2 linked regions of the Actinospica robiniae DSM 44927 genome follow. The main gene of each other region encodes a partner of the protein of the gene in region 2 in a complex. Links are inferred from orthologs where the notes say so. Each region holds a gene or a part of one and is shown on either strand. Other genes may lie near its edges. The genes, in order: rpsJ and nusB.

What was found.
Region 1: the proteins of nusB (region 2) and rpsJ are in contact, whole or in part, in a solved structure (PDB 3D3B), measured with the Escherichia coli proteins. The link is inferred for Actinospica robiniae DSM 44927 from one-to-one orthologs.

Annotation. Positions count from the first base shown.
Region 1 is NZ_KI632511.1:5,385,220-5,395,437, reverse strand. What follows is about bases 4,087-6,904. They hold rpsJ (30S ribosomal protein S10), read left to right. Parts: upstream 4,087-5,250; coding sequence 5,251-5,559; downstream 5,560-6,904. Other genes in these bases: rplW (50S ribosomal protein L23), read left to right, coding at 6,847-6,904; rplD (50S ribosomal protein L4), read left to right, coding at 6,221-6,847; rplC (50S ribosomal protein L3), read left to right, coding at 5,574-6,215; ACTRO_RS43725 (cellulase family glycosylhydrolase), read right to left, coding at 4,087-4,683. In the rest of the region: ACTRO_RS22845 (lipopolysaccharide biosynthesis protein), read left to right, coding at 1-1,164; ACTRO_RS22840 (glycosyltransferase family 4 protein), read left to right, coding at 1,179-2,306; ACTRO_RS43730 (glycosyltransferase family 4 protein), read left to right, coding at 2,335-3,528; more of ACTRO_RS43725, read right to left, coding at 3,517-4,086; more of rplW, read left to right, coding at 6,905-7,182; rplB (50S ribosomal protein L2), read left to right, coding at 7,217-8,053; rpsS (30S ribosomal protein S19), read left to right, coding at 8,066-8,347; rplV (50S ribosomal protein L22), read left to right, coding at 8,340-8,732; rpsC (30S ribosomal protein S3), read left to right, coding at 8,732-9,580; rplP (50S ribosomal protein L16), read left to right, coding at 9,584-10,003; rpmC (50S ribosomal protein L29), read left to right, coding at 10,003-10,218. UniProt on the Escherichia coli protein: Involved in the binding of tRNA to the ribosomes. Part of the processive rRNA transcription and antitermination complex (rrnTAC). The complex forms an RNA-chaperone ring around the RNA exit tunnel of RNA polymerase (RNAP).
Region 2 is NZ_KI632511.1:4,118,117-4,128,401, forward strand. What follows is about bases 7,401-10,285. They hold nusB (transcription antitermination factor NusB), read right to left. Parts: upstream 9,118-10,285; coding sequence 8,683-9,117; downstream 7,401-8,682. Other genes in these bases: efp (elongation factor P), read right to left, coding at 9,175-9,738; aroB (3-dehydroquinate synthase), read right to left, coding at 9,792-10,285. Also shown: ACTRO_RS17480 (DUF1015 family protein), read left to right, coding at 1-293; ACTRO_RS48970 (tetratricopeptide repeat protein), read right to left, coding at 413-1,234; ACTRO_RS48975 (hypothetical protein), read left to right, coding at 1,208-2,839. UniProt on the Escherichia coli protein: Part of the processive rRNA transcription and antitermination complex (rrnTAC). The complex forms an RNA-chaperone ring around the RNA exit tunnel of RNA polymerase (RNAP).

The sequences.
Region 1 (10,218 bases), 1.3 Mb from region 2 along the record:
AACGTGATCACCGACACGGTGTTCATCAGTGCCCGGATCCCGCAGTACAACCTGCTCGCGGACGGCGTGATCCAGGGCGTGGCGAAGCTCGTCCTGCCGCTCTTCCTGGTCGGGTTCGGCGCCTTGGGCATCGTCGGGGCGACCGGCGGCGGGTACATGATCGCGGTCGTCGCCTCGCTCACGCTGATGTGGTGGCGGCTCGAGTACCGCCCGGACTTCAGGACCCGCGCGACCGGGCTGCGCAAGTACTACAAGTTCTCGTTCGCGAGCTACCTGTCCTCGCTGATCGGTCTGCTGCCGACGCTGGTCCTGCCGCTGATCGTGCTCCAGCGGCTCGGCGCGGACGCCGCGGCGTACTACTACATCGCGTTCCAGGTCTCGAGCATGCTGACCGGCGTCAGCTCCGGCGTGGGCGAGTCGATGTTCTCCGAGGCCGCGTTCGACCTGGCCAACACGGCCGAGGTGTTCCGCCGGTCCGCCAAGATCATGGCGATCGCCGTCGTCCCGGCGGGGATCGTGCTCGCGTTCGGCAGCCGCCTGCTGCTGACCTTCTTCGGCGCGGCCTACTCGGCGCACGCCTCGGGGCTGCTGAGCGTGATGTCCGTGGGTGCGGCGGCCGTGGCGCTCAACATCTGGGGGAGCAGCGCGCTGCGGGTGCACCGGCGGCTGCGGGCCATGCTGGTGAGCAACGCCGTCTTCCTGGTCGTGGCCGTCGGCCTCGCCCTGGTCATGGCCTCGCGGGGCCTGGTCTGGGTGGGCTGGGCCTGGGATGCCGGAAACCTGGCCGCGGGCCTGGTCGCGCTCGTGTGCGTGCCGTGGCCCCGGCGCGAGCCGGAGCCGGCGGCGGACGCCGCGCGGGCGGCGGTCGCGGAGGCGGCGGAGGCGGCGGAGGAAGCGGCCGCCGCCGCGGCGGACGCGACAGAGCCGGAGCCGGAGCCGGAGCCGGACGAGGCCGTAGCCGTCGACGCCACGTACCTGGACGACACGTTGGCGACCATGCCCATGGTCTTCCCGTGGAACCGGCCGGAATGGTCGGCCGTGGTCAGCGCGATGCGCTCCGAGGCCAAGCGGCCCGGCGGTGAGCTGCGCACCTCCACGGGCATGAGGGTGCGGCCTCGGCCGGAAGCGGACGAGAAGCTCGAGGAAGCTGGCCGGCAGTGGTAAAGGGTGAGGATCCGATGAAACGCGTCATAGCCTTCGTCTGCGCCTACTATCCGCCGAAGATCGGCGGGGTGGAGAACTACGTCGCGCGGATCGCGCGGGCGGTCGGCGAGGAGGCGGACCTGGAGCCGGTCGTGATCACCACCCGGGAGTCGGGGTGGCGCACGTCCGTCGGCACCGAGGACGGCGTGCTCGTCGTCCGGCTGGGCGTGCTCCTGCGGCTGTCGAACTCCCCGATCAGTCCGCTCTGGCCGATCCAGGTGCGCAGGTGGCTGCGCAGGACCGGCGCGCAGATCGTCAACGCGCACGCACCGGTGCCGGGCCTGGCGGACACGGCGATGGCCGTCGCCGGCAAGCGCCGTACGGTCCTGACCTACCACGCCGGCACCATGCACAAGGGCGAGCCGGGGTCCGGGCTCGCGGACTGGATCATCGCCCGGTACGAGCGGCACGTCCTGCCCCGGGTCCTGCGCTCGGCGGACGTCGCCGTGCCGGTGGGACCGTCCTCGCTGGCGGCGGAGCGGCCGGACGCCGTCCTGATCACGCCGGGCGTGGACCTCGAGCGCTTCGTGCCCGGCCCGGCGCCCTCGCAGCGCCCCCGCGACCTCGTGTACGTGGGGCGGATCGACCGGACCTCGGCCTGGAAGGGCATCGACGTCCTGCTGCGCGCGATGACCCTGCTGCGGGACCTGCCGGACGTGCGGCTGCGCCTCGTGGGCAGCGGCGACGCGCTGCCGGACCACCTCCGGCTGGCCGGCGAGCTGGGCGTCGCAGACCGGGTCGAGGCGACCGGGGCGCTGCACGGCGCCGAGCTGGTCGAGGCGATGCGGCACGCCGCGGTGCTGGTGCTCCCGTCCACCAGCCACGCCGAGTGCGCCGGGACGGTGCTGATGGAGGGGATGGCCTGCGCCACCCCGCTGGTGGCCTCCGACGTCGGCAGCCTGGCCTACGTGGTCCAGGACGGCGAGGCCGGGCTCATCGTGCCGCCCGGAGACGTCGAGGCCCTGGCCGCGGCCTGCCGCAGGCTGCTCGTGGACGACGAGCTGGCCGACCGGATGGGCAAGGCCGGGCGTGCCCGCGCTGAGGCCCGCTTCGCCTGGCCGCTGCTCGCCCGCACGTACATCGACCTGTTCCGTTCGCTCTAGCCGCGCTCGAACTGCCCGGAGGCTTCGCATGCGCATTCTGCAGATCGTCAACATCGCCTTCGAGGCCGGCGGGGCGGAGAAGAGCGTCCGGATCCTGCGCGACGGCCTGACCGCGCGCGGGCACGAGGTCCGGGTGGTGGCCACCGACAAGCTGCTCACCGGCGAGCAGGAGGTGTTCGCGGACCATCTGATTCCGGCGGTCGAAGGCCGGGGGGCAGCGAAGGCGCGCGGTTACCTGTGGCATCCGGCGGCGCGCCGCGGGCTCGAGCGGATCCTGGCCGATTTCCGGCCGGACTGCGTCCACCTGCACACCGTCGGCGAGTTCAGCCCGGCGGTGTTCACGGTCACCCGGGACTACCCGCGCGTGCTGACCGTCCACGGCCCGGAGAGCTGGACCAGGGACCTCCTGCGGTGGAACCTGCCCAGCGCGACCGCCGGCTCGCTCTCGGCGCCGGACCGGGCCCTGCTGGCGTATCTCCGCCTGGTCCAGCGGCCTGCCTTCCTGCCGCTGGTGCGGCGGGTGGACCGGGTGCTCGCGCCCAGCCGCTATTTCGCCGAGGCCGTGCGCCCGGACGTCCGGAGGGTGCCGGTGCACGTCCTGCCGAACGGGATCGAGCGCCTCGCCGAGGCGTCCCCGGTGAGCGGCGCCCGCCGCCTCGTGTACGTCGGCCGGCTGGAGCGGGTCAAGGGCGTCCACCACCTTCTGGACGCCCACCGCCGGGTGCGCCGCGAGCTGCCCGACGCCACGCTCGCGGTCGTCGGGGACGGCCGGGAGCGCGCCCGGCTGGAGGCGGACGCCGCCGACCTCGTCGCGGACGGCGCCGTCCGCTTCCTGGGCTGGCGGGACGAGGCCGGGGTGGCCGAGCAGCTGGCCTCGGCGAGCGTCGTCGTGCTGCCCTCGCTGTGGCCGGAGAACTTCCCGACCGTCGCCCTGGAGGCGCTGCAGCTCGGCCGGGCGCTGGTGGGCTCGCGGGTGGGCGGGATCCCGGAGCTGATCGGCCCGGACAACGGCGCCCTGGTCGAGCCGGGCGACCCGGCCGAGCTGGCCCGGGAGCTGACCCGGCTGCTCGGCGACCGGGAGCTGCTGCGGGAGATGGGCCGCGCTTCGGCGCGGCGCTCCGCCGCCTATGACGTGGACGCCTTCGTGGACGCCGTGGCCGCGCACTACCGCGAGGTGGCCGGCGCCCGCGCCGGGCGCCGGGCCTCGGCGTCAGTTTCCTGAGTCGCACCGGCATTGCGCGATGGCGGTCTTGAGCGCGTCGAACGAGGGCCGGGCGGTGCCGTTCGCCCGGCGCAGGCCGAAGAAGAGCTTGTCCTGCGGGGCGTCCTGGTCCGCGTACCAGAAGTCGGCGGCCACGTGCGGGTTGGCGGCGACGGTCTGGACCAGGTTGGTCGCGTACGCGGCCTGCTCCTGCTCGGCCTGCTGGGTGGCCGGCTTCGCGGCGGTCGGGTCGGTCGCGGCCTGCGCCACGTTGGCGCCCGACTCGGTGATCCAGATCGGGACGTCCGGCGTGCCGGACTGGGCCAGGGCCGCGACCAGGTTGTACGGGGTGCTGGAGATGTTCGCGAAGTTCGTGGCGGCGCTGGGCATGACCGGAGCCGAGTACGGGTGGAAGCCGACCGCGTCCACGTAGCGGGTGCCGCCCAGCCTGCCGACGGCGGCGAGGAAGTCGTAGGCCGAGACCTGCTTCAGGCTCGGGTCGGTCGCCACCGCGGCGAGGCCGCCGAAGATGATGTACGCGTGCGGCTGGACCGCGCGGATCGCCTTCGACGTGGCGACCAGCAGCTTGTCGTATCCGGCCGGGTCGGGCTCGGGGGCCCAGGCCTTCAGGTTCGGCTCGTTCCAGATCTCCCAGGTGTCCACGCCCATCGGGCCGAAGTGCTTGGCGGCCGCCGCGGCGAACGCGGCGAACGCGTTCGGGTCGGCCGGCGGGCACTCGTAGTCCGAGGCGCAGTCCGAGGCCCGGGCCCACTGCGGCACCTGGTCTAGAATCGGGTCCACGTGCAGGTGGCGCGTGCCCGCGGCGATGACCAGGGTGTCCAGGCCGCTCCAGTCGTACCCGGATTCGGCGGTCGGCTGGATCGCTATCCACGGCAGGTCCACCCGGACCCACTCGGCGCCGACGGCGACCGCGTCGTTCAGCGCCGCGTCCACGGTCGCGGTGGGCGCTCCGAGCAGGGTGTTGCCGTAGGCCACGCCGAAGTGCAGCTGATGGCCCGTCGAACCGGTAGCGGCGGAACCAGCGGCGATCGCCGGATTCGCCGAGTTCGCCTGGGTCGAACCGCTGTTGACGGCGAAGACGGTGGCGAGCGCGACCGCGACCAGGCAGACACCGGCGAGGACCCCGCGGGACCGCCGCTCTGAGCTTATGGACATGGTCGCAGACTATATGAACTCTGTATCAGAAGCCGTTGACGTGAGCGCGGACGGCGGGTACGGCGCCCGGCCGGCCTCGGCCTTCGGCCCCTCGCGCCGCGGCGCCGCCGGACCGCGGGGTGGATTTGGTATCGATCGCCGAAATACGGCACACTGTTGTAGTTGCTCGGAGCAGGCATGCCCTGTTCCGGGTACCCCCGGAGTCGCGCCGGCCCCCCGGCGCGCCCGTCCGCGCGGCCGCCCCCTGTTATCCGGAGGCGTGGGCCGCCGGATGCCTCTCCGGACCCGCATCACCGTCCTCATCGAGTGATAGTGACCGGCAGGTTGGCGCCTGCCTGCGGGAAGGCGTGCGGCCGCAATGCGACACGCCCGACCGCGTGGGTCGGAGAAATCCGGACAAGACCTACCGCCGGGTACGGTCCGTCGGGCGCCCGCCCGGTGGATGACGGCCTGAAGATCTCATGCGGCCCCCCGCGTGCGGTCGAAAGACAGCAGGGCTTCCCTGTCGGTCCGCTGGACCGCCGGAGAGGCCGCAGAGGTTAACGAGAAGAAGGAAACTACGCAGCCATGGCGGGACAGAAGATCCGCATCAGGCTCAAGGCCTACGACCACGAGGTCATCGACTCTTCGGCGCGCAAGATCGTCGAGACGGTGAGCCGGACTGGCGCCCAGGTCGCGGGCCCGGTGCCGCTGCCGACTGAGAAGAACGTGTACTGCGTCATCCGCTCGCCGCACAAGTACAAGGACTCGCGCGAGCACTTCGAGATGCGGACGCACAAGCGGCTCATCGACATCCTCGACCCCACGCCCAAGACGGTCGACTCGCTCATGCGGCTCGACCTGCCGGCCGGTGTCGACATCGAGATCAAGCTGTAAGGACGCTTAGGATCATGGACAAGCAGATCAAGGGCGTCCTGGGTGAGAAGCTCGGCATGACCCAGGTCTGGGACGCGGACAACCGGGTCGTCCCGGTGACCGTGGTCAAGGCCGGGCCGTGCGTCGTGACCCAGGTGCGCAGCATCGAGAAGGACGGCTACGCCGCGGTCCAGCTCGCCTTCGGCGAGATCGACCCGCGCAAGGTCAACAAGCCGGAGAAGGGCCACTTCGAGAAGCACGGCGTGACCCCGCGCCGGCACCTCGTGGAGATCCGCACCTCGGACGCCGGCGAGTACACCGCCGGCCAGGAGATCACCGCCGAGGTCTTCGCCTCGGGCCAGAAGATCGACGTGATGGGCACTTCCAAGGGCAAAGGCTTCGCCGGTGTCATGAAGCGCCACAACTTCAAGGGTCTGGGCGCCGGACACGGTGTGCAGCGCAAGCACCGTTCGCCCGGTTCCATCGGCGCCTGCGCGACCCCCGGTCGCGTCTTCAAGGGCGTGCGGATGGCCGGCCGGATGGGCAACGAGCGGGTCACCGTGCAGAACCTGACCGTCCACGCGATCGACGCCGAGAAGGGCCTGCTGCTGATCAAGGGTGCCGTTCCCGGCCCCAACGGCGGCCTCGTGCTCGTCAAGACGGCGGCGAAGGGCTGAGAGAGATGACTACCACTGTTACCGTCGACCTCCCCGCGGAGATCTTCGACGTCCAGGTGAACGTCCCGCTGGTGCACCAGGTCGTGGTCGCCCAGCTCGCGGCGGCTCGCCAGGGCACGCACAGCACCAAGCGCCGCGGCGAAGTCCGTGGTGGCGGCAAGAAGCCGTACCGGCAGAAGGGCACCGGCCGCGCCCGTCAGGGCTCGACCCGCGCGCCGCAGTTCGCCGGCGGTGGCGTCGTGCACGGCCCCAAGCCGCGTGACTACGCGCAGCGGACGCCGAAGAAGATGAAGGCCGCGGCCCTGCGCTGCGCCCTCTCGGACCGCGCCCGCAACGGCCGGCTGCACGTCGTCGACGCGTTCGCCGCGGACGTGCCTTCGACCAAGGCCGCCAAGACCGCGATCGCCGCCGTCACCGAGCGCCGCAACGTGCTCGTGGTGCTCGGCCGCGAAGAGACCAACGCGTGGCTCTCGCTGCGCAACCTCCCCGAGGTGCACCTGCTGCACGCCGACCAGCTGAACACGTACGACGTGCTGGTCAGCGACGACGTGATCTTCACTCAGGCCGGTTTCGACGCCTTCGTCGCCGGCCCGAAGAAGGCCTCGGCCGACACCGAAGGGAGCGAGGCCTGATGGCTGCCAAGGACCGTTACGTTCTCGCCCGCGACCTGCTGATCAAGCCGGTCGTCTCGGAGAAGAGCTACGCGCTGCTCGACGAGAACAAGTACACGTTCATCGTGCACCCGGACGCGAACAAGGAGCAGATCCGCGACGCGGTCGAGCTGCTCTTCGACGTCGAGGTGACGGCTGTGAACACGATCAACCGCAAGGGCAAGCGGAAGCGGACCCGGGTCGGCACCTACGGCCACCGGGCCTCCACCAAGCGCGCCATCGTGTCGGTCGACCCTCAGCCGAACGACGCCAGCAAGAAGAGCCGCATCGACATCTTCGGGGGTCCGGTCTCCTAAGGCCGGTCCGAGGAATTAGAGGAATCTCAAAGCCATGGGCATTCGCAAGTACAAGCCGACGACCCCCGGTCGCCGCGGCGCCAGCGTTGCCGACTTCGTCGAGATCACCCGGGACACCCCGGAGAAGTCTCTGGTCCGCCCGCTGCACTCCAAGGGCGGCCGTAACGCGCAGGGTCGCGTGACGGTCCGTCACCAGGGCGGTGGCCACAAGCGCGCCTACCGTGTCATCGACTTCCGTCGGGATGACAAGGACGGCGTGCCGGCGAAGGTCGCGCACATCGAGTACGACCCCAACCGCACCGCGCGCATCGCGCTGCTCCACTACGTGGACGGCACCAAGCGCTACATCATCGCTCCCGCGAAGCTCAAGCAGGGCGACCCGATCGAGTCCGGCCCCAACGCGGACATCAAGCCGGGCAACAACCTGCCGCTGCGCAACATCCCGACCGGTACGACCATCCACGCCATCGAGCTGCGGCCCGGCGGCGGCGCGAAGATCGCCCGTTCGGCCGGCGCCAGCGTGCAGCTCGTCGCCAAGGACGGCCCCTACGCCCAGCTGCGTATGCCCTCCGGCGAGATCCGCAACGTCGACGCGCGCTGCCGCGCCACCGTCGGCGAGGTCGGCAACGCCGAGCAGGCCAACATCAACTGGGGCAAGGCCGGCCGCATGCGCTGGAAGGGCAAGCGCCCGACCGTCCGCGGTGTCGCGATGAACCCGATCGACCACCCGCACGGTGGTGGTGAGGGCAAGACCTCCGGTGGTCGCCACCCGGTCTCGCCCTGGGGTCAGAAGGAAGGCCGCACCCGCCAGCCGGGCAAGGCCAGTGACAAGTACATCGTCCGTCGCCGCAAGTCGAACAAGAAGCGCTAGGAGGAGGTCTAGATGCCGCGCAGTCTCAAGAAGGGTCCCTTCGTGGACGACCACCTGATCAAGAAGGTGGACGCCCAGAACGAGAAGAACACCCACAACGTCATCAAGACGTGGTCTCGGCGCTCGATGATCGTCCCGGCGATGCTGGGCCACACGATCGCCGTGCACGACGGCCGCAAGCACATCCCGGTGTTCGTCACCGAGTCGATGGTCGGCCACAAGCTGGGCGAGTTCGCCCCGACCCGCACCTTCAAGGGTCACGTGAAGGACGATCGGAGGTCGCGCCGTGGCTGAGAACAAGGCCAAGGACCTGGCGGACAACCAGGCGCTCGCGCAGGCCCGCCACGTCCGGATGACCCCGATGAAGGTCCGTCGCGTGGTGGACCAGGTCCGCGGCGTCCCGGTGGAGCAGGCGCTGGACTACCTGCGCTTCGCCCCCTGGGCCGCAGCCGAGCCGGTCTACAAGTGCGTCGCCTCGGCGGCCGCCAACGCCCGCAACAACAAGCAGCTCCACGGCGATCTGGTCATCACGGCCGCCTACGTGGACGAGGGCCCGACGCTCAAGCGGTTCCGTCCGCGCGCCCAGGGCCGTGCGTACCGTATCCGCAAGCGTTCGAGCCACATCACCATCGTGGTCGAGCAGTCCGAGGTCGCCGCGAAGAAGGGCAGGACCCGGTAATGGGCCAGAAAGTCAACCCGCACGGGTTCCGCCTCGGTATCACCACCGACTTCAAGTCGCGCTGGTACGCCGACAAGATGTACAAGGCGTACGTCAAGGAAGACGTCGAGATCCGCAAGCTCATGACCAAGGGCATGGAGCGGGCCGGCATCTCCAAGGTCGAGATCGAGCGCACCCGCGACCGCGTCCGCGTGGACATCCACACGGCGCGTCCGGGCATCGTGATCGGCCGGCGCGGCGCCGAGGCCGAGCGCATCCGCGGTGAGCTGGAGAAGCTCACCGGCAAGCAGGTGCAGCTCAACATCCTCGAGGTGAAGAACCCCGAGATGGACGCCCAGCTCATCGCGCAGGGCGTGGCCGAGCAGCTCTCCTCGCGAGTCGCGTTCCGGCGCGCCATGCGCAAGGCGATCCAGACGACCATGAAGGCCGGCGCCAAGGGCGTGAAGGTCCAGGTCTCCGGACGTCTGGGCGGCGCGGAGATGTCGCGTTCCGAGCAGTACCGCGAGGGCCGCGTGCCCCTGCACACGCTGCGCGCGAACATCGACTACGGCTTCTACGAGGCCCGTACCACCTTCGGCCGGATCGGCGTGAAGGTCTGGGTCTACAAGGGCGACGTCACCTCGCTCAGCGCGGCGCGTGCCGCGGCCGCCGCCGAGCAGCGGCGCCCGTCCACCGGCGGTCGTGACGACCGTCGTGGCGGCGACCGTCCGCGCGGCGGGCGTCCGGCCCGCGGCGGCGAGCGCGGCGGACGCGGCGGCGAGCGCCGTACCGAGAACACCGCTCCGGCGGCGACCGAGGCCCCCGCGGCCGAGGCCGTCGCGGTTGCCGAAGCACCGAAGGAGGGCTAGGCCATGCTGATCCCCCGCAGGGTCAAGCACCGCAAGCAGCACCACCCGGACCGCCACGGTGCGTCGAAGGGCGGCAACGAGCTGAACTTCGGCGAGTACGGCATCCAGGCGCTGACCCCGGCGTACGTGACGAACCGGCAGATCGAGTCGGCGCGTATCGCGATCAACCGGCACATCCGCCGTGGCGGCAAGGTCTGGATCCAGATCTTCCCGGACCGTCCGCTGACCAAGAAGCCGGCCGAGACCCGGATGGGTTCCGGCAAGGGCTCGCCCGAGTGGTGGGTCGCGAACGTCAAGCCGGGTCGGGTGCTGTTCGAGCTCTCCTACCCCAACGAGAAGGTCGCTCGGGAGGCTCTGCTGCGCGCGTCGCACAAGCTGCCGCTCAAGTGCCGGATCATCAAGCGCGAGGCAGGTGAGATCTGATGGCAGCCGGAACCGCTACGCAGGAGCTGCGTGAGCTGTCGGACGAGGCTCTGGTGGACAAGCTCCGCGAGGCCAAGGAGGAGCTGTTCAACCTCCGTTTCCAGCAGGCCACCGGCCAGCTGGAGAACCACGGCCGGATGAAGGCCGTCAAGGCGGACATCGCCCGGGTCTACACGATCCAGCGCGAGCGCGAGTTGGGCATCACCACGTCGGAC
Region 2 (10,285 bases):
ACCGCCCGGAGGCCTGGCGGAAGCTGGACGCGACGGTGCTCCACCACGCCCTGGCGGTCGGCGTCTGGGGGATACCCGACACCGCGCAGAGCATCCGCTACGACCACGACGCCCGCAGCGCGGTGACCGAGGCCTACCGCCACGCCGGCATCGCCGTGCTGCTGCGGCCGGTGCCCGAGGCGACCGTGCACGAGCTCGCCGCCGCGGGCGTCATGCTGCCGCGCAAGTCGACCTCGTTCTCGCCCAAGCCCGCGACGGGTCTGGTGCTGCGTCTGCTGGACGAAGAGGGCTGAGCCGGGCCAACTCTCTCAGCGCCTTCCGCGCTGTACGCGAGACCACAGCACAGTGCCCCCGATGCCCGTAAAGGGCCTCGGGGGCACTGTGCTGAGATGCGCTGGGCTATCGCGGACGCTTACTGCTCTTCGTCCTCGATGCCGGCGGCGAGCTCGGCGGCGTCGAGCTGCGGCGCGCGCTGCTCGAACTCCTCGTCGTCGTCTTCGTCATCTTCGTCGTCGTCGAGGTCGTCTTCGTCGTCCTCGTCGTCGTCCTCGTACTCTTCGTCATCCTCGTCGTCGAGTTCGTCGTCCTCGTCGTCGAACTCCTCGTCGAGCTCGGCCGCGCCCTCGGCACTCTCGTCGTCTTCGCCGAAGACGACTCCGTCGAGCTCGGCGATACGGTCCTCGGCGTCGGTGACGCCGTCCGAGTCGGCCTCGGCCGCGCGGGCGAACCACTCGCGGGCCTCGGGCTCACGGTCGGCCTCGAGCAGCGCGTCGGCGTAGGCGTAGCGCAGCCGCGCGGTCCACGGCTCGATCTGAGCGGGGGTCAGGTCGGCACCCTGCAGCATGGCCACGGCCGCGTCGACCTGGCCGAGGTCGCGGCGCGCGCCGGCGGCGACGATGCGCAGCTCGATCTGCGTGCCCTTGTCCAGCTCCTTGGCCTCCGGCGCCTGCGCCATCTCCAGCGCCTTCTCCGGACGCCCGAGCCCGCGCTCGCAGTCGGCCATCACGGCCCACTGGTGGTTGGACCCGGTGATGCGCCGCGCGGCACGCAGCTCGGCGAGCGCCTCGGCGTACCGGTCGGACAGGTAGGCGGTCAGGCCGAGCGCCTCGCGGGTCGCGGCCAGGCGCGGCGCGAGCTGCTGAGCCGAACGGGCGTACTGGTAGGCCTTCTCCGGGTCCTCGTCGATGAACCGGCCGGCCATGACCAGGTGGCCGCCGACGAGCTGGGCCTTCATCCGCACGAGGGTGCGCAACTCGGCCCGGATGTCCTCGTCGAGGTCGTTCAGGTCGATGTCGTCCGGCAGTTCGAGGTGCGGGGCCTGCTCGCGCTCGGCCGCCGGCTGCGCGGGACGCTCGTCCCGGCGGAACCCGCCGCGCTCGCCGCCACGGTCGTCGCGACGCTGGAAGCCGCCGCGGTCCGGACGGTCCCCGCCACCGCGGTTGTCACGGTCGCCGTAGGACGGACGACGGTCACCGTACGAGGGACGGTCCCCGCCGCGGTCATCACGACGCTGGAAGCCACCACGGTCCGGACGGTCCCCGCCACCGCGGTTGTCACGGTCGCCGTAAGAGGGACGACGGTCGCCGTACGACGGCTTGTCACCCCGGTCATCACGGCGCTGGAACCCGCCACGGTCCGGACGGTCCCCACCGCCACTGCGGTTGTCACGGTCGCCATAGGAGGGACGACGGTCACCGTAAGAGGGACGGTCGCCACCGCGGTCATCGCGACGCTGGAAGCCGCCACGGTCCGGACGGTCCCCACCGCCACTGCGGTTGTCACGGTCGCCATAGGAGGGACGACGGTCACCGTACGAGGGACGGTCCCCGCCTGTGCGGTTGTCACGGTCTCCGTAGGACGGACGACGGTCACCGTACGAGGGGCGGTCCCCGCCGCGGTCGTCACGACGCTGGAAGCCACCACGGTCCGGACGGTCCCCGCCTGTGCGGTTGTCACGGTCGCCGTAGGACGGACGACGGTCACCGTACGACGGGCGGTCCCCGCCACGGTCGTCACGACGCTGGAAGCCACCACGGTCCGGACGGTCCCCGCCTGTGCGGTTGTCACGGTCGCCGTAGGACGGACGACGGTCACCGTACGACGGGCGGTCCCCGCCACGGTCGTCACGACGCTGGAACCCGCCGCGCTCGCCACCGCGGTCATCGCGGCGCTGGAAGCCACCACGGTCCGGACGGTCCCCACCGCCACTGCGGTTGTCACGGTCGCCGTAAGAGGGACGACGGTCACCGTACGAGGGCTTGTCACCGCGGTCATCACGGCGCTGGAACCCGCCACGGTCCGGACGGTCCCCACCGCCACTGCGGTTGTCACGGCCCTGATAGCCGCCACGCTCGCCACCGCGGTCATCGCGCCGCTGGAAACCGCCGCGCTCACCACCACCGCGGTTGTCACGGTCGCCGTAAGAGGGACGACGGTCACCGTACGACGGCTTGTCACCCCGGTCATCACGGCGCTGGAACCCGCCACGGTCCGGACGGTCCCCACCGCCACTGCGGTTGTCACGGCCCTGATAGCCGCCACGGTCACCACCGCGGTCATCGCGCCGCTGGAAACCGCCGCGCTCACCACCACCGCGGTTGTCACGGTCGCCGTAGGACGGACGACGGTCACCGTACGAGGGGCGGTCGCCGCCCGAACGGCCCTTGTCGTCTTCGCGGCGGCCGACGTTCCGGTCGCCACGGGACTGGCCGGCCACACGCTTGTTTCCCCCCGAGGGGCGGCCCGTCATAGGACGCTTGGGGCGGCCGGAAGAGGAAGTAGACATGCGAGTGGGGCTCCTGTCGTGGCGCGTAGAGGAACTTCTAGTGAACCGATCTAGGCGTTGCCTAGACGCATCCCCCCATTCTCCCCCACCGTCCGCGCCGATGGCCAATCGCCCGGGCACGGGTGTGCGGGCGCGGATGAGCAGTTGGGGTGAAACAGCTGTAGGCCCCTGGACCGTTTCGGGTCCGGGGGCCTACAGCTCTACGGGTTGCGCGGCGGCGTCCTACTCTCCCACCAGGTCTCCCTGGCAGTACCATCGGCGCTGGCGGGCTTAGCTTCCGGGTTCGGGATGGGACCGGGCGTTTCCCCGCCGCCATGACCGCCGCACGTCATTCAGGTTTCCTAGCAACTACTCCCGGGCGGGAGCGGCCGGGTACCTGTGAACCGGCTAGTGGATGCGAGCAAGCAGAAGATCAAGAAAGTCTATGTTGGGGTGTGTAAGCCCTCGGCCTATTAGTACCGGTCCACTCCACACCTCACGGCGCTTCCATGTCCGGCCTATCAACCCCATGGTCTCTAGGGGGCCTTACCCACTCAAGGTGGTGGGAGGACTCATCTCGAAGCAGGCTTCCCGCTTAGATGCTTTCAGCGGTTATCCCTTCCGAACGTAGCCAACCAGCCATGCCCCTGGCGGGACAACTGGCACACCAGAGGTCCGTCCATCCCGGTCCTCTCGTACTAGGGACAGCCCTTCTCAATCCTCCAACGCGCGCAGCGGATAGGGACCGAACTGTCTCACGACGTTCTAAACCCAGCTCGCGTACCGCTTTAATGGGCGAACAGCCCAACCCTTGGGACCTACTCCAGCCCCAGGATGCGACGAGCCGACATCGAGGTGCCAAACCATGCCGTCGATATGGACTCTTGGGCAAGATCAGCCTGTTATCCCCAGGGTACCTTTTATCCGTTGAGCGACGGCGCTTCCACCAGCCACCGCCGGATCACTAGTCCCAGCTTTCGCTCCTGCTCGACCCGTCAGTCTCACAGTCAAGCCCCCTTGTGCACTTACACTCGCCACCTGATTGCCAACCAGGCTGAGGGAACCTTTGGGCGCCTCCGTTACTCTTTAGGAGGCAACCGCCCCAGTTAAACTACCCACCAGACACTGTCCCCGATCCGGATCACGGACCCGGGTTAGACACCCGAGACGGCCAGAGTGGTATTTCAACAACGACTCCACCATGGCTGGCGCCACGACTTCACAGTCTCCCACCTATCCTACACAAGCCGCCCCGGACACCAATATCAAGCTATAGTAAAGGTCCTGGGGTCTTTCCGTCCTGCTGCGCGAAACGAGCATCTTTACTCGTAGTGCAATTTCACCGGGCCTGTGGTTGAGACAGTCGGGAAGTCGTTACGCCATTCGTGCAGGTCGGAACTTACCCGACAAGGAATTTCGCTACCTTAGGATGGTTATAGTTACCACCGCCGTTTACTGGCGCTTCAGTTCACCGCTTCGCCGTGAGGCTGACGGGTCCCCTTAACGTTCCAGCACCGGGCAGGCGTCAGTCCGTATACATCGCCTTGCGGCTTCGCACGGACCTGTGTTTTTAGTAAACAGTCGCTTCCCGCTGGTCTCTGCGACCCACACCAGCTCGGAGCGCGAAGCTCGTCACCAGCACGGGTCCCCCTTCTCCCGAAGTTACGGGGGTATTTTGCCGAGTTCCTTAACCACAGTTCACCCGAACACCTCGGTATTCTCTACCTGACCACCTGTGTCGGTTTGGGGTACGGGCCGCCGTGTCCCTCGCTAGAAGCTTTTCTCGACAGCATAGGATCATCCACTTCGCCCCTACGGGCTCCCCATCACATCTCAGCCTTGATGACTGGCGGATTTGCCTACCAGCCGGCCTACCTGCTTGGCCCGGGACGACCACCGCCCGGGATGAACTACCTTCCTGCGTCACTCCATCGCTCGCCTACTACCCGATCAGGTCACCGGCCTCCACTCCCATGGCCCGAAGGCTTCCGGAAGATTCAGCGGGCTTAGTATCACGGGGCTCGGCCCTTGCGGTCCACAGCGGGTACGGGAATATCAACCCGTTGTCCATCGACTACGCCTGTCGGCCTCGCCTTAGGTCCCGACTCACCCTGGGCGGAACAGCCTGGCCCAGGAACCCTTGGTCATTCGGTGCCACCGATTCTCACGGTGGATTCGCTACTCATGCCTGCATTCTCACTCGCATGCCCTCCACGACTCCCTCACAGGGCCGCTTCACCGGACATGCGACGCTCCCCTACCCAACACCACACCTGGCCCCGGAACGACCCGGGGCGGGCTCATGGCATTGACACGACTTCGGCGGCGTACTTGAGCCCCGCTACATTGTCGGCGCGGAACCACTTGACCAGTGAGCTATTACGCACTCTTTCAAGGGTGGCTGCTTCTAAGCCAACCTCCTGGTTGTCACCGCGGTCCCACATCCTTTCCCACTTAGCACGCGCTTAGGGGCCTTAGTCGATGTTCTGGGCTGTTTCCCTCTCGACCATGGAGCTTATCCCCCACAGTCTCACTGCCACGCTCAACGTACCGGCATTCGAAGTTTGGCTGACGTCAGTAACCTGGTCGGGCCCATCGGCCATCCAGCGCCCTACCTCCGGCACGCACACGCAACGCTGCACCTAAATGCATTTCGGGGAGAACCAGCTATCACGGAGTTTGATTGGCCTTTCACCCCTAACCACAGGTCATCCCCCAGGTTTTCAACCCTGGTGGGTTCGGGCCTCCACACCGTCTTACCGGCGCTTCACCCTGCCCATGGCTAGATCACTCCGCTTCGGGTCTAGAACGCGCGACTATAAACGCCCTTATCGGACTCGCTTTCGCTACGGCTACCCCACCCGGGTTAACCTCGCCACGCGCCACTAACTCGCAGGCTCATTCTTCAAAAGGCACGCCGTCACGGCCTCACCGCTACCGGTGAGACGACGCTCCGACGGATTGTAGGCACACGGTTTCAGGAACTCTTTCACTCCCCTCCCGGGGTACTTTTCACCCTTCCCTCACGGTACTCGTGCACTATCGGTCACCAGGAAGTATTCAGCCTTACCAGGTGGTCCTGGCAGATTCACACGGGATTTCACGGGCCCCGCGCTACTCGGGAACAGCGCCACGAGCCTGCAGCATGTCGTCTACGGGACTCTCACCCACTACGGTCGGCCACTCGCATGCCGTTCGACTACACCACAGGTTTCTTACTCGTCGGATCGCCGGCAGACGATCCAGGCACGTCCCACAACCCCTCACACGCAACCCCTGCCGGGTATCACACGCACAAGGTTTAGGCTAGATCCGCTTTCGCTCGCCACTACTCACGGAATCACATGTTGTTTTCTCTTCCACCGGGTACTGAGATGTTTCACTTCCCCGGGTTCCCTCCACTCGCCCTATACATTCAGGCGAGGGTGACACCCCATGACGGGTGCCGGGTTCCCCCATTCGGACACCCCCGGATCAAAGCCCTCTCGGCGGCTCCCCGGGGCCTATCGCGGCCAGACACGTCCTTCATCGGCTCCTGGTACCAAGGCATCCACCGTGCGCCCTTAAACACTTACACACACAGAGAACAGACTTGATTCGCCGCTCAAAGGCGGCGATATTCAGATGCTCGCATCCACTATCCAGTTCACAAACACCCCACCGAACCCCAGACCACCAAGGAACCCACCAGACCACAACCCCGGAAGGCTGCGCGGTATACGTCCCAGGCCTGAACCCGGACGAAGAAGACCCACCACACGCGAGGAACCCGGACCACACGATCCGGGCTCCACTGTGGCTGTCCCTTCAGGACCCAACAGTGTGCCCGCCAGGACCCCGAAGGGACCCGGCTGTCTACGATGTTTCCACCCATGAGCACCGCCACCGGACACTCGCCGGTGAAGCGGGTCTAGCCCGGCCGGCACACTACAGGCCTACCTGGGCGAGAAGCTCCTTAGAAAGGAGGTGATCCAGCCGCACCTTCCGGTACGGCTACCTTGTTACGACTTCGTCCCAATCGCCAGTCCCACCTTCGACCACTCCCTCCCTAAAAGGGTTGGGCCATGGGCTTCGGGTGTTACCGACTTTCGTGACGTGACGGGCGGTGTGTACAAGGCCCGGGAACGTATTCACCGCAGCGTTGCTGATCTGCGATTACTAGCGACTCCGACTTCACGGGGTCGAGTTGCAGACCCCGATCCGAACTGAGACCGGCTTTACGGGATTCGCTCCACCTCACGGTATCGCAGCCCTCTGTACCGGCCATTGTAGCATGCGTGCAGCCCAGGACATAAGGGGCATGATGATTTGACGTCGTCCCCACCTTCCTCCGAGTTGACCCCGGCAGTCTCCCGCAAGTCCCCAGCCATCCGAAGATGCTGCTGGCAATACAGGACGAGGGTTGCGCTCGTTGCGGGACTTAACCCAACATCTCACGACACGAGCTGACGACAACCATGCACCACCTGTGCACGACCCCAAAGGACCCTCTATCTCTAGAGGTGCACCGTGCATGTCAAGCCCTGGTAAGGTTCTTCGCGTTGCATCGAATTAAGCCGCATGCTCCGCCGCTTGTGCGGGCCCCCGTCAATTCCTTTGAGTTTTAGCCTTGCGGCCGTACTCCCCAGGCGGGGCGCTTAATGCGTTAGCTCCGGCACGGAGACCGTGGAAACAGTCCCCACACCTAGCGCCCAACGTTTACGGCGTGGACTACCAGGGTATCTAATCCTGTTCGCTCCCCACGCTTTCGCTCCTCAGCGTCAGTAATGGCCCAGAGACCCGCCTTCGCCACCGGTGTTCCTCCTGATATCTGCGCATTCCACCGCTACACCAGGAATTCCAGTCTCCCCTGCCATACTCTAGCCCGCCCGTACCGGAAGCAGACCCACCGTTAAGCAGTGGGCTTTCACTCCCGACGCGACAGGCCGCCTACGAGCCCTTTACGCCCAATAAATCCGGACAACGCTCGCACCCTACGTATTACCGCGGCTGCTGGCACGTAGTTAGCCGGTGCTTCTTCTGCAGGTACACTCAGTCACCCTTGGTCCCTGCTGAAAGAGGTTTACAACCCGAAGGCCGTCATCCCTCACGCGGCGTCGCTGCGTCAGGCTTCCGCCCATTGCGCAATATTCCCCACTGCTGCCTCCCGCAGGAGTCTGGGCCGTGTCTCAGTCCCAGTGTGGCCGGTCGCCCTCTCAGGCCGGCTACCCGTCACCGCCTTGGTAGGCCATCACCCCACCAACAAGCTGATAGGCCGCGGGCCCATCCTCCACCGAAAAACTTTCCACCCAAGGCCATGCGACCCCAGGTCATATCCGGTATTAGCCCCGGTTTCCCGGAGTTATCCCAGAGTGGAGGGCAGGTTGCCCACGTGTTACTCACCCGTTCGCCACTAATCCCCGGCCGAAACCGGATCATCGTTCGACTTGCATGTGTTAAGCACGCCGCCAGCGTTCGTCCTGAGCCAGGATCAAACTCTCCAAAAAAGAATTCAATGACCTGGCTAAACATCCCGACGGGGGTCGGGATATACTAGCCAATTCAAAACTATTGGCATCGTAAACAAATGACACACTGTTGAGTTCTCAAGAAACAGTCACGCGCTAGGTACTTTGTTTTTGTTCCGTTTCCCTTGCGGTGTTCCCAACTCTATCAGACTTTCGCGGCGGTTATTTCCACCGGGTTTTCTCGCTGTTTCGATCTTTCGACCGGAACGACGGAAAACCGATCCCTTCGGCCCTAAGGCTTGAGGATCCGTCTCACGAAGTTGGGGTTTCGCCGCTCCGCTATCGCCCGGTTGGACCCGGTCCGATCGCTCTTGGCGACGTTGGTCTACATTACGCGTCCGGCCCGCCCCCGTCAAATCGGGTGCGGGCCGGGTGGCCGATGGGCGCCGAGGCGCCGGCTGCGGGGCGCGGTCAGCGCTGCAGCGAGGGCTTGAGCTCCATGATCCGGTTCAGCATGCCGTTGACGAACTGGGGCGAGGTGTCGGTGGAGAGCTGTTGCGCCAGTCCCACCGCCTCGTCGATCGCCACCACGTCCGGCACGTCCTCCTGCCAGAGCAGTTCGAAGATGCCCAGCCGGAGCAGGTTGCGGTCCACCGCGGGCATCCGGTCCAGCGGCCAGCCCACGGAATAGGTCTCGATCAGGGTGTCGATGCGCTCCTGGTGCCGGGCCACGCCCTCCACCAGCTTCACCGCGTACTCGCCGATCCGCGGATCGGAGTCCTGCGGCGTGAGCTGCTGGACCCGGGCGATCCGCTCGGCGAGCACGGCGGACGGACTCACGCTGCGCAGATCCGCCTCGTACAGCATCTCCACCGCGCGTCGGCGTGCCTTGTTGCGTGTAGCCACGGTTCTCGTCAGGTCCCTCGTTGCCAGGATCGGTTGGTGACAGCGTGCGGAACGCGCTTAGTTGTTGATCCGGCCGAGGTACTTGCCGTCGCGGGTGTCGACCTTGACCTTCTCGCCGGTGCCGATGAACAGCGGGACCTGGATCTCCGCGCCGGTCTCGACGGTGGCCGGCTTGGTGCCACCGGTGGAGCGGTCGCCCTGCAGGCCCGGCTCGGTGTAGGTGATGACCATCTCGACGGCCGCGGGCAGCTCGATGTAGAGCGGCACGCCGTCGTGCGTGGCGACCATGGCCTCGGCGCTCTCGAGCAGGTAGTCCGCGTTCTGGCCGACGGTGTCGCCGGACACGTGCAGCTGGTCGTAGGTGTCGAGGTCCATGAACACGAAGTCGGCACCCTCCTTGTAGAGGTACTGCATGGTGCGCTTGTCGACGTTCGCGGTCTCGACCTTGATGCCGGCGTTGAAGGTCTTGTCGACGACCTTCCCGGACAGGACGTGCTTGAGCTTGGTCCGAACGAAGGCCGGTCCCTTACCGGGCTTGACGTGCTGGAATTCGACGACATTCCACAGCTCGCCGTCCAGGTTGAGCGTCATGCCGTTCTTGAGATCATTGGTCGAGGCCACGGCCGGGTGACTCCTAGCTAGAGGAAATTGGTGAGATTGCGCCAGTCTACCGGCTAGGCCGAGATCTCCCCGAACGCGCTGACCAGCAGCTGCATATCCGGGCCGGGCAGCACGACCGGCTTGGCCAGGCCCGCCAGCACGATGAAGCGCAGCATGTCCGCCCGCGACTTCTTGTCCACCCGCATCGTCTCGAGCAGCTTGGGCCAGGCCGACGCCTCGTACGTCAGCGGCAGTCCGAGCGCGCCGAGCACGTCCCGGTGCCGCTGGACCACGGACTCGTCGAGCTTTCCGGCGAGGCGGCCGAGCTCGGCGGCGAAGACCATGCCGACCGAGACGGCCGCGCCGTGCCGCCACTGGTAGCGCTCGTTGCGCTCGATCGCGTGGCCGAGGGTGTGGCCGTAGTTGAGGATCTCGCGCAGGCCGGACTCGCGCAGGTCCTGGGAGACGACTTCGGCCTTGACCCGGATCGCGCGCTCGATCAGCTCCTGGGTGTGCGGGCCGTCGTACCGGCGGGCGCCGTCGATGTCGCCCTCGATCAGCTCGAGGA